DNA from 3 places in the Streptomyces sp. NPDC111744 genome. Region 2 is predicted to be linked to each of the others. Evidence: riboswitches for the same ligand, from Rfam matches in the RefSeq annotation. Region 2 holds a riboswitch; each other region holds the start of a gene.
The links. A riboswitch is a leader RNA that binds a small molecule or an ion and turns the genes downstream of it on or off. The one in region 2 is predicted to bind cyclic di-AMP.
Positions count from the first base shown of each region.

Region 1 (5,014 bases), on a different contig from region 2:
ACCGCGACCGGCGACCTCGACCCGGACGCGAAGTTCTGGCACACCGGCGGCGAGAAGGTCGTGTACACCACGGAGACGGGCGCGCAGCGGATCCGCGGCCTCGGTGTCGCCGCGGACGTCGTCTCGCTCGGCACCGACCTCGACTGGCCCGCGCTGCTGAAGGACCTGCACGAGGCGCGAGGGGTCGGCCGACTGATGGTCGAGGGCGGCGGTACCGTCCACACCCAGCTTCTCCAGCAGGGCCTGGCCGACGAACTCCAGCTGGTCCTGGCCCCTGTCTTCGTCGGCGACCCGAAGGCGCCGCGCCTGTTCGGCCCGGGCGGGTACCAGGCCGGGCGGCTGCGGCTCCTGGAGAGCCGCCGGATCGAGGACGTCGTGCTGATGCGGTACGAGCCCACCGGCCCCGGCACGGGTGCGTCGGCGTCCGCCGCGGACCGGCACTGGCTGCGGCTCGCCTGCGAGCTGGCGGCCGACTGCCCGCCCTCCCGGACCGCGTTCAGCGTCGGCGCGGTGGTGGTCGCGGCCGACGGCACGGAACTGGCCCGCGGCCACTCCCGGGAGTCCGGCGACCCCGTCGTCCACGCGGAGGAGGCGGCCCTGGCCAAGATCCCGTCGGCCGACCCCCGGCTGGCCACGGCCACGGTCTACACCAGCCTCGAACCCTGCACCCACCGCTCCTCCCGGCCGCACCCATGCGCCGAGCTGATCCTCCGGGCCGGGGTACGGCGGGTGGTCACGGCATGGCGCGAGCCGGACATCTTCGTCGAGTCGGCCGACGGGACGGGGACGCTGCGGGAGGCGGGGGCGGCGGTGCTGGTGCTGGGCGAGTACGAGGACCTGGCGAAGACCCCCAACGTGCACCTGCTGAGCTGACCTCTCTTAACCCGTGTGACTCCCACGCTTCTGATGGCGTATGCTGGTGTCAACGACGCGGGGTGGAGCAGCTCGGTAGCTCGCTGGGCTCATAACCCAGAGGTCGCAGGTTCAAATCCTGTCCCCGCTACTGAATGACCAGGGCCGGAATCCAAGAACTAGGATTCCGGCCCTGAGTCATATAGCGGCACCGTACCGGTGCGTGTTCCTCATCACACCCGTCCGTACTCATCCGCCCGGCCCACACCACTCGCCCCCGCTGACTCGCAACAGCAAACCTGGACGGGCACGCAATTGGACACAGGGGACATATGGGGAGTCGTACCGTGGGCCCTGGAGAGGCGCAGGAGGACGGGTCCGCAGCCGTCCGCACCCTGGCCCGCTTCCTGCCCGCTCTGCTGATCGTCGTCGGCGTCTGTTACGACGCCCTCACCCCGCAGGCGTTCACGCCCGTCCCCTTCTTCACGGCCGCCCCGCTGATCGCCGCGCCCCTCTCCTCCCTCCGCGCCACCGTCCTGACCGGCCTCGTGTCCTTCCTCGCCGCCTACGCCGTGCACGCCCGCTACACCTTCCGCCCCGACGTCGACACGGTCACCGAGGCCCTCACCGTGGCCACCGTCGCCGCCCTCGCCGCAGGCATCAACCAGGTCGTCCGCATCGGCGACCAGCGCCTCGCCTCCGCCCGCGAGATCGCCGAGGCCGCCCAGCGGGCCGTTCTGCCCGAGCCCACCGAGCGGATCGGCGGCTTCGAGATCGCCGCCTGCTACGAGGCGGCCCAGGAGGGCACCTTCATCGGCGGCGACCTCTATGCCGTCCAGGACACCCCGTACGGCGTACGACTGGTCGTCGGCGATGTCCGCGGCAAGGGCACGGGCGCGGTCGCCGCCGTCGCCGTGGTCATCGGCGCGTTCCGGGAGGCCGCCGAGCAGGAGGCCACGCTGGAGGCGGTGGCGGGGCGGCTGGAGCGGGCGCTGGCCCGCGAGGGCGTCCGGCGCGGCGGCGTCGACGCGTTCGAGGGGTTCACCACCGCCGTACTCGCCGAACTCCCGCACGGCGACGGCACGGTCCGGGTCGTCAACCGCGGCCATCCGCCACCCCTGCTGCTGCACGGCGACGGCAAGGTGTCCCCGGTACGGGTGCCCGAGGCCGCGCTGCCGCTCGGGATGGGCGAGTTGGGGGCCTGGCCCGACCGGGCCGCCGAGCATCCGTTCCCGAGCGGGGCCACACTGCTGCTGCACACCGACGGCCTCTCCGAGGCACGGGACGCGCACGGCCGGTTCTACGATCCCGAGCAGCGGCTGACCGGCCGTACCGTCACCTCCCCCGGGCAGCTGCTGGCCCGGCTCGCGGCCGAGGTGCGCCGGCACACCGGCGGCGGCATGACCGACGACATGGCGCTGCTCGCCGTACGCCGACCCTGATCCGTGTTACGCCCTGTGTTCGGACGACCGCCCTCGGCGTAACGGCTGAGTCACCATCAAAACGTGGGACTGTTGAGCCGAACAGAACGCATGGTCAACTCGACCGTTTTGACCGATCGTGGCAGGTAAGTCCATGCTTTGAAAGCTTAATGATCAAGGCGAACAGCTTGGAATCTTACAGCCGGGTCTATTAACGTTCGATAACGCAGCGCGGTCGTCCCAGCCGTCACCCGCGACGGCTCCGCGCGCACGCGCCGAATCCCGCAAGGGAACCGGGGAACCACCACCTTGGGGTGAATCGCACGGCTGCCGCCGGTAGAAAACGGCCGGTATACGCGCGTAGGAGACCTTCCCGCTCCGAACCCGTCAGCTAACCCGGTAGGCAGCGGAAGGAAAGGAGTGCGCCCGCGTGGCGTCCAACCGGCCTGCTCCGACAGCCCCGTTCGTGCCCAGCCAGCGTCAACCCGAGACCTACGGCTACGGCGGCTACCGCACCGACGAGGGCCCCTGGGAGGAGTGGAACCCGACCGAGGAGTCCCTCGCCCCGGTACGCGGCCGGCACCGGGTCGCCAAGCAGCGCGGCGGCGGGCTCGGCCGCAGCTCCACGGTCCTCGGCGTCGGCGTCATCGCCGCCGTCGGCGCGGGCGGCATGGCCAGTGCCAACACCGGCAAGCCGCCGGTCTCCATCTCCCTGCCCGACCTGCCGTCCTCCGTCGGCACCCTGCTCGGCGAGGACGGCGGCCACAAGGCCACCCAGACCGCGCTCAGCAGCGTCACCACGACGACCGCCACCGACGCGGACTCGTCCGCCTCCTCATCCGACGCCGGCGAGGCACTGCGCAGCCGGATCATCGCCCAGGCCGAACAGCAGCAGACCCAGATCGACGTCAAGGCCAGCGCCAAGGCCGTGGCCGCCGCCGACAAGGCGGTCTCCGACGCGGAGGCCAAGGCGGAGAAGGCGGCCGCCGCCAAGGCCGCCGACGCCAAGGACAAGGCGGAGGCCGCCGAGAAGCAGAAGGCCGAGCAGCAGCGGCTCGCGGCGCTGGCCAAGCAGTACACGCTGCCGGTCGTCTCCTACACGATCACCGGCACCTTCGGACAGGCCGGCTCCATGTGGGCCTCCGGCTACCACACCGGCCTCGACTTCGCCGCCCCCACCGGCACGCTGATCAAGGCCGTCCACAGCGGCACCGTCACGGAGGCCGGCTGGGCCGGCTCGTACGGCTACCGCACGATCATCACCCTCGACGACGGCACCGAGCTGTGGTTCTGCCACCAGTCATCGATCGGCGTCAAGGTCGGCCAGAAGGTCGCGACCGGTGACGTCATCGGCCGCGTGGGCGCCACCGGCAACGTCACCGGCCCGCACCTCCACCTGGAGGTCCACCCGAACGGCCAGGCCACCGCCATCGACCCGATGACCTGGCTGCGCGGCAAGGGCCTCAACCCCTGACGGACCCCACCGATCCCCGGCGGTCCTGACGACACCCCCCCGACGTCAGGGCTGCCGGTCCGGTGTGCCCACGGAACTACCGGGCGCCTTCCGCTTTTACGAGAACTTCGTATTGCGCTGGCATGGGACCCCCTGGTCACCGGTGTTGAACTGAAGCATGACTGCTTCTTCCGGTTCCTCTTCCCTCCGTAAGCTCGGCGCCTCCGACCTGGAGGTCTTCCCGCTCTGCCTCGGCGGCAACGTCTTCGGCTGGACCGCCGACGAGGCCGCCTCCTTCGCCGTCCTCGACGCGTACACGGCCGCGGGCGGCAACTTCGTGGACACCGCCGACTCGTACACGGCCTGGATCGATGGCCACAAGGGCGGCGAGTCCGAGACCGTCATCGGCAGGTGGGTCAAGGCGCGCGGCAACCGCGACGACGTCGTCATCGCGACGAAGGTCAGCCAGCACCCCGAGTACCAGGGCCTGTCGGCCGCCAACATCAAGGCCGCCGCCGACGCGTCCCTGCGCCGGCTCGGCACCGACTACATCGACCTGTACTACACGCACTTCGACAAGCCCGAGATCCCGGTCGAGGAGATCATCGGCGCCCTGGACGAGCTGGTGCGGGCGGGCAAGGTCCGCCACATCGCCGCCTCCAACATCACCGCCGAGCGGCTCCAGGAGTCCCTGGACCTCTCCGACCGCGAGGGCCTCGCCCGGTACGTCGCCCTCCAGCCCCACTACAACCTGGTCTCCCGCGACACCTACGAGGGCCCGCTCCAGGACCTGGCCTCCCGCACCGGTCTCGCGGCGGTTCCGTACTTCTCGCTGGCGGCCGGCTTCCTCACCGGCAAGTACCGCCCCGGTACGACGGTGGACAGCGCCCGTGCGGGCCGCGCCGCGCAGTACCTGGAGACCGAGCGAGGCCAGAAGGTCCTGACCGCCCTCGACGAGATCGCCGAGGCCCACAGGGCCCCCATCCCCACGGTCGCCCTGGCCTGGCTGGCCGCCCAGCCCACCATCACGGCCCCCATCGCCTCGGCCCGCACTCTGGACCAACTCCCGGCCCTGCTGGGCGTGGCCGACCTGAGGCTGACGGACGAGGAACTGGGCCGCTTGACGAGCGCGTCCGCCTGATGCATTCCGGCGGTGCCGACCGGCCGCGACCCCTGACCGCTACGTTCGGTACGGGTTGTACGAGGGATACGGCACCGCCGGCCCGCGCCACCCCGGCGCTCCGTAAGCCGGCGGCGCATAGCCGCCGTATTCCGGCCAGCCCCTCGG
Region 1 is NZ_JBVKCG010000004.1:17,689-22,702, reverse strand. It holds gene ACZ7OO_RS10215 (dihydrofolate reductase family protein) at 1-873, shown strand, start outside; tRNA gene ACZ7OO_RS10210 (tRNA-Met) at 930-1,003, shown strand; gene ACZ7OO_RS10205 (PP2C family protein-serine/threonine phosphatase) at 1,185-2,294, shown strand; cyclic di-AMP (ydaO/yuaA leader) riboswitch at 2,537-2,695, shown strand; gene ACZ7OO_RS10200 (M23 family metallopeptidase) at 2,704-3,747, shown strand; gene ACZ7OO_RS10195 (aldo/keto reductase) at 3,905-4,867, shown strand; gene ACZ7OO_RS10190 (PrsW family intramembrane metalloprotease) at 4,907-5,014, opposite strand, start outside.
Region 1: it holds a riboswitch for cyclic di-AMP, as region 2 does, so the genes downstream of both, ACZ7OO_RS10200 (M23 family metallopeptidase) here and ACZ7OO_RS02860 (C40 family peptidase) in region 2, are expected to answer to the same signal.

Region 2 (5,014 bases):
GTACGCACACCAGGAGGAGCGCGCATACGGCCGCAGGGGTGCGGATTAGGCGTCCGGCGGCGGCCCGCACAGGGGGAGCGGGCCGCCGCCGGACTTTCTCGGCGGTGGTGTCCGACTGCCGCCCCTGGCCCGGGCGGCGGTGGGGAGTCGGTCACCTGGGGGAGGACGCTAGGCCGGAGTGTGTCGGCTCGGTAACGCGATGCACGGAATTGGCGTGGCCGGATCGTTACCCGACGGTATGTGACCGGGATTCCGGTCCGGAGTCGTCGGCTTCGCGGGGTGGGATGACCGAAGCGGCGGTTCGGGGGCGCGCGGGAGACACGGAGTGCTATGGGGTGCATAAATGCGATGCCGTGCAAGTGAGTAGCGGCGGGCGCCGAGGGAGGGGCCGGTGCCCGGTGCCCCATGGGGCCCTGATTAGGCTCCGGGGCCATGGACGTACTCATCCATCTCTTCGTCGGCCTGCACATCATCGGCATTGCCGCGCTCCTCGGCGGCTTCCTCACCCAGATGAAGGCGATGGGTCAGGGCACGGCCCGGTTCGTCCCCGGGATGCTGCACGGCGCGTTCACCATGCTCGCGACCGGTGTGATCCTGGTCGGCCTCAACGAGGCCGACGACCACCACGTCAACACGATCAAGATCGGCGTGAAGCTCGCGCTGCTGATCGTGATCCTCGGGCTCGTCTATGTGAAACGGGACGACGAGAAGGCGGAGAAGGGCGCCTTCGGCCTGGTGGGCCTGCTGACCATGGCGAACATCTTCATCGCCGTGCTGTGGACGTGACCCTCAGGAAGCCCTCCTGAGGGCGGCGCGAGTCGCGCCGCGTCGGCGGCCGCCGCCAGTGTGGACCCCAGCACGGCCGGCCACCGCCGTCGCCGCCACGGCGTGAGTGAGCCCGGCGTCGCCGCCTTCGCCACCCACCGCGAACGGTCCTCCAGCAGCCGTACGACGCACTCCGCGGCCAGCCCCGCTCGGGCCACGCAGGCCAGAGCCAGTGCGGCCCAGGCACGCCCTTCTAGCGCGCCCACGCCCCCTCAGGCCGGTCGCACCACGCTATGGATGATCGACTCGCCCCCGTAGTAGATCGACTCCTCCCGGACGTACGCGCCGGGCTTCGGGGCGTGGATCATCATGCCGTTGCCGATGTAGATGCCGACGTGGGTGACGTCGTCGTAGAAGACCAGGTCACCGGGCTGGGCGTCGGCGAGGGAGACCGTCGTGCCGGCGTTCACCTGGTCGTACGTGGTGCGCGGCAGGGAGACGCCGGCGGCCTTCCAGGCGGCCTGGGAGAGGCCGGAGCAGTCGTAGGAGCCGGGGCCGGTGGCGCCCCAGACGTACGGCTTGCCGATCTGCGCGCGGGCGAAGGCGATCGCCTTGGTGGCCTTTGTCGCATAGGAGGCGTCGGAGGAGGAAGAGGCGGAGGAAGAGGCGGAGCCGCCGGAGGACGGCGTCGATGACGACGAACCTTCCTGCTTCGCGGCCGCCGCCTGCTGCTTCGCGAGCTCCGCCGCCTTGAGCGCCGCCTCCGCCTGCTGCCTCTTCGCGATCTCCGCCAGCCGGGCCTTCTCCTGGGCCGTCAGCTGCGACAGCAGCTCCCGCGCGGAGGCCAGCTTCGTCTGGACGGTGGTCTTGGCGGTCTTGAGGTCGTTCTGGGTCTCGGTGAGCGTCTCCAGGCTCCTGGCGGCCTCCTGCCGCTTCTTCATGGTCGCGGACTGCTGTGTGGCGTAGTCGTCGACCGCGTCCTTCTGGCGCGAGGTCAGCCGGCTCATCAGCTGCGTCTGGTCGAAGTAGTCCTGCGGGCTGTCCGCGAGCAGGAAGGTCGCCGTGTCGGGCGCACTGGCCCCGGTCCGGTACTGGGCCGCGGCGAACGAACCCAGTTCCTCACGCGCCTTGTTGAGCCGGTCCGTCCGCTCGGCGACGTCGTCGAGCAGGGTGTCGACCTGCTTGCGCTGCCTGCCGGTCTTCTCCTTGGCCGCGTTGTACTTCTCGGTCGCCGACTCCGCCTGCCGGTAGAGGGCGTCGACCTTCTTCTCGACCTCCTCCAGGCTGGGCTTGCCGTCCTCGGAGGGCGCGGCGTTGGCCGTCTGGGAGAGCAGGGCCACGGAGGTGAGAGCGGCGGTGGCCAGAGCGGGGGTGCGTATGCCTACGCGCGTTGCGGACGGACGCGACTTGCGGTGCGACGCCAACGGGGGCGACTCCTTCCATGCTCCGCCTACCGAGTTAGCTGTCGGGTTCGGGCGGGTGGTTCGGAAGGGTTGCCCTACGGTTCGCTCCCGGTGGGAAGTCGGGACCGATTCACCCCAAGGTCGGTGTGGGTCCCCGGCTCCGGGTGCGCGGTGGCACCCTGGACTCGGCGGAGGCCGTGCGGCCCGGCGACGTTCGCCGGTGGGGGTCGTACGGCCTGGTCGGCACGCTAGCCAACTCGTGTGCTCTGTGTGAAGGTTGATGTGCGATATGCCCGATACATTTTCGTGACCTTGGTGTTGCTGCCCGGCCGGATCGGTTGATCAAGCGGGGTATGGGGTGACTTGTCCGGAGCGGTCGAGTGGCCCGCGCTCCCGGTGGGTGGGCGCGCGCATGCTCACGGCGTGTGATCGCAGACCGTGAGGGGTTGATTCTGTTGGGTGACCGGGGCGAGTTTCCGGGGTGGGGACCGGTTGTCGGTGGGGCGCCCTAGACTCGGAGAGCGATGAGCAGCCTCTTTGACGACAGCTTCCTGGCGAGCCTCCAGCCCCCGCGCGGCCACGAGGAGGAGTCCCCGCCGCCGCCCGAGGACGAGCACGTACCGGAGCCGATTCCGGACGATCTGTTCGGCGGGAAGTTCGACGCGCCTCCGGACCGTGACGCCTACTACCGCGACGGCGCCGCCCGCCCGGCCCTGGACCCGGCCGCGCTCCTGGAGGGGCTGAACGACAACCAGCGGGCGGCGGTCGTGCACGCCGGCTCCCCGCTGCTCATCGTGGCCGGTGCCGGCTCCGGCAAGACGCGCGTGCTCACGCACCGCATCGCGCATCTGCTCGGCGCGCGGAGGGTGCACCCGGGCCAGATCCTCGCGATCACCTTCACCAACAAGGCCGCGGGCGAGATGAAGGAGCGAGTCGAGCACCTCGTCGGCCCGCGCGCGAACGCGATGTGGGTGATGACCTTCCACAGCGCGTGCGTGCGGATCCTGCGCAGGGAGAGCAAGAAGCTCGGCTTCACCTCCTCCTTCTCGATCTACGACGCAGCCGACTCCAAGCGCCTGATGGCCCTGGTCTGCCGCGACCTGGACCTCGACCCCAAGCACTTCCCGCCCAAGTCCTTCAGCGCCAAGATCAGCAACCTCAAGAACGAGCTGATCGACGAGGAGGACTTCGCCGCCCAGGCGAGCGACGGATTCGAGAAGACCCTCGCCCAGGCCTACGCCCTCTACCAGTCGCGGCTGCGCGAGGCGAACGCCCTGGACTTCGACGACCTGATCATGACGACGGTCAACCTGCTGCGCGCCTTCCCGGACGTCGCCGAGCACTACCGCCGCCGCTTCCGGCATGTCCTGGTCGACGAGTACCAGGACACCAACCACGCCCAGTACGCACTCGTGCGCGAGCTCGTCGGCACCTCCGAGCACCCCGTCGACGTGCCGCCGGGCGAGCACGACCTCCAGCCCGCCGAACTGTGCGTGGTGGGCGACGCCGACCAGTCGATCTACGCCTTCCGGGGCGCGACGATCCGCAACATCCTCCAGTTCGAGGAGGACTACCCGAACGCGACGACGATCCTCCTGGAGCAGAACTACCGCTCCACGCAGACGATCCTCTCCGCCGCCAACGCGGTCATCGAGCGCAACGAGTCCCGCCGCCCGAAGAACCTGTGGACCAACGCCGGCGCGGGCGCGCAGATCACCGGCTATGTCGCCGACACCGAGCACGACGAGGCGCAGTTCGTCGCCGACGAGATAGACCGTCTGACGGACGCGGGCGAGGCGAAGGCGGGCGATGTCGCCGTCTTCTACCGCACCAACGCTCAGTCCCGTGTCTTCGAGGAGATCTTCATCCGCGTCGGCCTGCCCTACAAGGTCGTCGGCGGTGTCCGCTTCTACGAGCGCAAGGAGGTCCGGGACGTCCTGGCGTATCTGCGCGTACTGGCCAACCCGGAGGACTCCGTCCCGCTGCGCCGGATCCTCAACGTCCCCAAGCGTGGTATCGGCGACCGCGCGGAGGCGATGATCGACGCCCTCGCCCAGCGCGAGAAGATCAGCTTCCCGCAGGCGCTCAAGCGCGTCGACGAGGCGTACGGCATGGCCGCGCGGTCGACCAACGCGGTCAAGCGGTTCAACACGCTGATGGAGGACCTGCGTACGGTCGTGGAGTCCGGCGCCGGACCGGCCACCGTGCTCGAAGCGATCCTCGAACGCACCGGCTACCTCGCCGAGTTGCAGGCCTCCACCGACCCGCAGGACGAGACCCGGATCGAGAACCTCCAGGAACTCGCCTCCGTGGCACTGGAGTTCGAGCAGGAGTCCGGGGAGGGCGAGGCGTCGGGCGGGCTGTCCGACTTCCTGGAGCGGGTGGCGCTGGTCGCCGACTCCGACCAGATCCCCGACGAGGACGAGGACGGCTCCGGCGTCATCACCCTGATGACCCTGCACACCGCCAAGGGCCTCGAATTCCCGGTTGTCTTCCTGACCGGCATGGAGGACGGCGTCTTCCCGCACATGCGCGCCCTCGGCCAGATCAAGGAGCTGGAGGAGGAGCGGCGCCTGGCGTACGTCGGTATCACGCGCGCGCGGGAGCGGCTGTATCTCACCCGGTCGGCGATGCGCAGCGCCTGGGGGCAGCCGTCGTACAACCCGCCCTCGCGCTTCCTGGAGGAGATCCCGGCCGGGTACCTGGAGTGGAAGCGGACCGGGGCGATGGCACCGGTGTCCTCCGGGCCCGCGTCGGGCGTCGCGGCCTCGCTCTCCTCGACCCGCTCGCGGTCCTCGGCGTCGGGCGCGTCCGGCTTCGCCACCCGGCGGACCTCGGAGAAGCCG
Region 2 is NZ_JBVKCG010000001.1:602,127-607,140, reverse strand. It holds gene ACZ7OO_RS02865 (hypothetical protein) at 433-786, shown strand; gene ACZ7OO_RS02860 (C40 family peptidase) at 1,038-2,189, opposite strand; cyclic di-AMP (ydaO/yuaA leader) riboswitch at 2,198-2,369, opposite strand; gene pcrA (DNA helicase PcrA) at 2,693-5,014, shown strand, end outside.

Region 3 (5,014 bases), 190 kb from region 2:
CCGAGGACTGGATCGTGCACGCCTACTTCGACGCCGACTCGAACCCGCGCGCCCTGTTCACCGGCGTCAAGGTGCGCTCCTGGCCGCCGCACGCGGGCATGACGGCGAACGCGTACGTCGTCGACAACCCGGAACTCGCCGACCTCGCCGCGCGTTTCATCAAACAGATCGGCTTCAGCGGCATCATCGACCTCGACCTGCGCTTCGACCGCCGCGACAGGCAGTACAAGCTGCTCGACTTCAACCCGCGCATGGGCGCCCAGTTCCGGCTCTTCGAGAGCGAGTCGGGGGTGGACGTGGTCCGCGCCATGCACCTGGACCTGACCGGGCGCCGCGTTCCGGAGGGGGAACAGCGCGCCGGTCACCGGTACGTCGTGGAGAACATCGACCTGCCCGCCCTCCTCGCCTACCGCCGCAGCGGCTATACGACACCGCACGCACCCGAACGGCCGAGCGGGACCGAACTGGCCTGGCTCGCGGGTGACGACCCACTGCCGTTCGTCACGATGCTCGCCCGCTTCGTGCGTCCGGGCGCGAAGCACCTCTTTCAGCTGTGGCGCACCAACCGCCGCGGCTCCAGCACCTCCACGAAGTAGGCACCACGTTCCTGGGGAGGGACTTCGTGATCCAACCGGTAGCAGTCATAGGTGCCGGGCCCTTCGGCCTGTCCACCGCCGCCCATCTACGGGCGCGCGGCATCCCCGTCCGGGTCTTCGGCGACCCCATGGTCAGCTGGCGCGACCACATGCCCGAGGGCATGCTCCTGAAGTCGACGCCCGCCGCCTCCAACCTCGACTGCCCGCAGCGCGGGCACACCCTCGCCGACTACTGCGACGCGGCGTGCATCCGCAGGCTGGTGACCGACGAGGACATCATCCCGGTGGAGACCTTCATCGGCTACGGCGAGTGGTTCCAGCAGAAGCTGGTGCCCGAGCTGGAGCGGGTGCGGGTGGTCTCCGGGGACCGCGACAAGGCGGCCGGGTTCGAACTGAAGTTGGACTCGGGAGAGTTGTTCACCGCCCGCGCGGTCGTCGTCGCCACCGGCCTGTCGGGACTCGCCCATCTCCCCGCGGTGCTCGCGAAAGCGGCGGCGGACGGGCCCACGGCCCCGTCTCACACAGCTCCCAGCACCACGACCTGACCCGCTGCTCCGGCAAGGAACTGATCGTCGTCGGTGCCGGACAGTCCGCGCTGGAGACGGCGGCTCTCGCGGCCGAGGCGGGCGCCCAGGTGCGGGCCAAACACCTGGCGGCTGCCCACGCCTGACGCCCGCCCCGCCCACCGCCCCGGATCCGGCGCCGCCCACCCGCACTGGGGGCCAGGCCGCCAGCCGCCCCTGGATCCGGGCCGACACCCGCCTCCGCGGGCCGGGCCGCCACCCCCGCCCCGGGGCTGTGCCGCCTCGGCCGCGGCTGCCAGGCCAGGAACTCCTCGATCGACCCGGGCGGATTGGCGGCTTCCGTGGCCTCGACCTCCCTTCCCGGGCAGTACATGTAAGGCCACCACCGGCAGCGGTCGCCCGAGGACCTTCTCGATGCGGCCCCCGGCATGCGGATCATGCGTCAGCCGTACGCACGCGTCGGCGAAGTGCAGCCCCAACAGCTCGCCTCGCGTCCAGTTCGGCGTTCTCGCCGTCCCCGTCGAACCAGAGTCCGAGCCGCCGGACCTCCTCGGTGGACAGCACGCCGCCGACCGGGTCCCCAGGACAGTTGCCGAGCATCTCGAAGCCACCGAGGAGCCAACGCCCGTAGTTCCAGCGCGCCTCGCCGGGGTCCGCCGGGTCCCGTTCGGCCTCGTACTGGCTCTCGGTGTCGTCGCCGGCCGCCACGTACGGTCTGCGCTCGTCGTCGTCGACACGACGGATACGGAACGACGGCGTAGATCTCCGGCCGCAGCGCCCGCGGAAGCCGCTCCAGCGCGTCGGACGCCGACTCCAGCAGATGCGCGCGGGAGACCCCCGGTCTGTCCGTCCTACGCCCGCCCCGTCCGATCGGTGCCATCAACCCACCGCCAACGTAACGTGGCCCACTGACAACGCCCCATCACGGAGGCGGCGGGCGCCACTTGAGGCCGAAACGCACAGTGAGTCTCCGAGGCGTGCTGTCCGTATTCTCTGATCATGGTCGCACCCACCCCGTACTCACTGATCGCCACCGACCTGGACGGCACGCTGCTGCGCGCCGACGACACCCTGTCGGAACGGTCGCTCGCCGCGCTCGCGCGGGCCGGCCGGGCCGGCGCCCGGCATCTCGTGGTGACCGGGCGCCCCGCGCCGAGAGTGCGCCCCCTCCTGGACGACCTCGGCTGCACGGGACTCGCGGTCTGCGGCCAGGGAGCGCAGGTGTACGACGCCGGCACAGCCCGACTGCTGTGGTCGGTCACCCTGGACCGGGAGCTGGCGGAGACCGCCCTCGGCAAGATCGAGGCCGAGGTCGGACAGGTGTACGCGGCGGTCGACCAGGACGGCGTGGACGGGCTCACGCTCATCGAGCCGGGCTATCTGATGCCCCACCCCACGCTGCCCGCGCTGCGCGTCGACCGGCGTGACGACCTGTGGTGCGCGCCCATCAGCAAGGTGCTGCTGCGCCACCACACCCTCTCCGACGACGAACTGGCGGCCACCGCGCGCGCGGTGGTGGGATCGCTGGCGACGGTCACCATGTCGGGGCCGGGGACCGTCGAGCTCCAGCCGTGCGGGGTGACCAAGGCGACCGGGCTGGCGCTGGCCGCCGACCACCTGGGGCTGAGCCCCGAACAGGCCGTCGCCTTCGGTGACATGCCCAACGACGTGCCCATGTTCGACTGGGCGTCCTACGGGGTGGCCATGGCCAACGCCCATCCCGAACTCAAGGCGGTGGCCGACGAGATCACCTTGTCGAACGAGGACGACGGCATCGCCGTCGTCCTCGAAAGACTCTTCAGCTGACGGCGCCGGTCAGTACGCGCCGTGCACGTTGTCCATCGAGCCGTACCGCGCGGCGGCGTAGTTGCAGGCGGCGGTGATGTTCGCGACCGGGTCGTAGATGTCGAACGACGTGCCGTCCACGTGGTAGGTCTTGAACGTCGGGTCGATCACCTGGAGCAGGCCCTTGGACGGGATGCCGGCGGCCGCGTTGGAGTCCCAGAGGTTGATGGCCTGCGGGTTGCCGGACGACTCACGCATCACGTTGCGGTAGATGCCGTTGTAGCTGCCGGGGATGTGCTTCTCGGCCATGATCGCGAGCGACTCGCGGATCCAGCCGTCGAGGTTGTTCGGGTACCCGGCGAGCGTCGTCGAGGCCGTCGAGGTGGAGGTGGCGGCGGAGGCGGTGGTCGCCCCGATGAGCGGGAGGGCGAGAACGGCGGCGCCGGTGCCGGCGATGGCAAGCGTGCGGACGATGCGGTTACGGCGGGGACGGCGGTGCTGAGTGGCAGCAGACATGGCGAAGTTCCTCTCCGTCGCCTACGAGGTGAGCTGTCGGGTTCGGGCGCGGGGAGTGCCCGGCCGCACCGCCCGAAGGCGAGGCGACTTCACCCCTAGCCGTTCCGGTACGACGTCCGTCGTTGACGTCGGCCGCCCGGTCCGGCGACTTACCTGGATCCCCCGCTCCTGCCGTGCGAATGGACTCGTCGATGGGTCACGACGGGCGGCGGCAGGATTCGGCGTCCGCCCGGCGAGCGGGAACGTATGCGAGAGCACATGTCCGGAACAAGTGCTGGATTCACACAACACACCGATTGACCTTGATCTGAGTCGTATGGGGTACTTGATCCTTTGCGGCTGCCAAGCCACAACTCGCCCACAGGGAACGGAAAGAAAGGTTCGTCCTAGCCTTTACGGCCTCCCGACCGACGTGACCCACTTCACGAAGTGGCAATCGCGGCAAATCAGACATGAGGGATTCGTGAAGTCCGTTTTTCCGGGCATCGGTGGAAAAGCGCTCCGCCATTATTTGCGTGGATTGCCCCAATTGAGGCGAGAAGAGTGGCGTGCATCACAGGTGATTTCGGGTATTGCCCGAATTGTCTAATTCGGTGGAATTGTGGCTCGGTAAGCGAACCGACGGGCCAGACCGGATGCGGGTGGGCAGTGGGCGCTGCTCGTCCAGTTCATCTGTTTCAGCTGGTTCATCCGGTCGTGTACGTCTCCGGTGCGCCCCTCGTGAACTCTGCACGGTCCGGGTACGCGCGTCCGCTGATCGACCGCGGCCGGGAGGTCGGCGCCCGTCGGCTACGTCCGTTCGGATTCCTCCACGGCGACGGGTCGGCCCAAGTCCTCCGAGCCGGCGTGGAGTTCACGTGCGTGGGCCCCGGCGGGCGTACGTGATTCCGGTCACGTTGGAGGAGGGATCGGCGGGCCCACCGACCCGGCGGCGGGCGAGGCGGCTGTCCATGCGCGCGTGTCCACCGTGAGAGGGGAACCTCCGCCGCCCCACGCGTCGTTGTCATAGCGGCCGTCCGTGGAGTGCACGGCGACCGCTTTGAGCGGCTCGGGCGCGAGGGCCGTCACCCGGAGGGAGATGCAGCCGTCCCGGGGGATGCCGGCCGCTCGACGGTCGCGGGGCCTGTCGGCCGACCGAGGCATGTCCATGACCCATCGGGCGCGGTCGGCGCCGGCGGCCGCGTGGGCTCGTCCGGTCGGTGAGCTCGGCGGGGGAGGTCTTCGAGCGGTGCGGGGGCGGTCTCGTCCGTCCGTGGGCGCCACGCGCGCGGGGGAACGGCGTTCGGACGGCGAAGGGGATGAAGGGGGGTGCGGAGGTCCTCGTGCGTGATCTCGTAGGGGACGGATGTAGGGGTACGGATCGACTCGATCTGAACCCCGTCGGCTTTGACGGGCCGCGAAGGGGGTACCTCCGGGCAGGTGACGTCGGTCGGAGAAGACATGACCGTCCGTGGTCGGCGCTCTGTGGGACGGCCCGCCGTCGGACCCGGTGACGGCACTGGTCGGGGACGCGGTTCCCCCTCCGGCCCGGGACACGACTTGAGCCCCGGTTCGGGACAACTGGCGGTACTTCCTGTTAAGTCATTGGATGTC
Region 3 is NZ_JBVKCG010000001.1:788,387-793,400, reverse strand. It holds gene ACZ7OO_RS03775 (carboxylate--amine ligase) at 1-596, shown strand, start outside; partial or broken gene ACZ7OO_RS03770 (FAD-dependent oxidoreductase) at 623-1,236, shown strand; gene ACZ7OO_RS03765 (hypothetical protein) at 1,556-1,828, opposite strand; gene ACZ7OO_RS03760 (HAD family hydrolase) at 2,120-2,926, shown strand; gene ACZ7OO_RS03755 (transglycosylase SLT domain-containing protein) at 2,936-3,421, opposite strand; cyclic di-AMP (ydaO/yuaA leader) riboswitch at 3,425-3,622, opposite strand.
Region 3: it holds a riboswitch for cyclic di-AMP, as region 2 does, so the genes downstream of both, ACZ7OO_RS03755 (transglycosylase SLT domain-containing protein) here and ACZ7OO_RS02860 (C40 family peptidase) in region 2, are expected to answer to the same signal.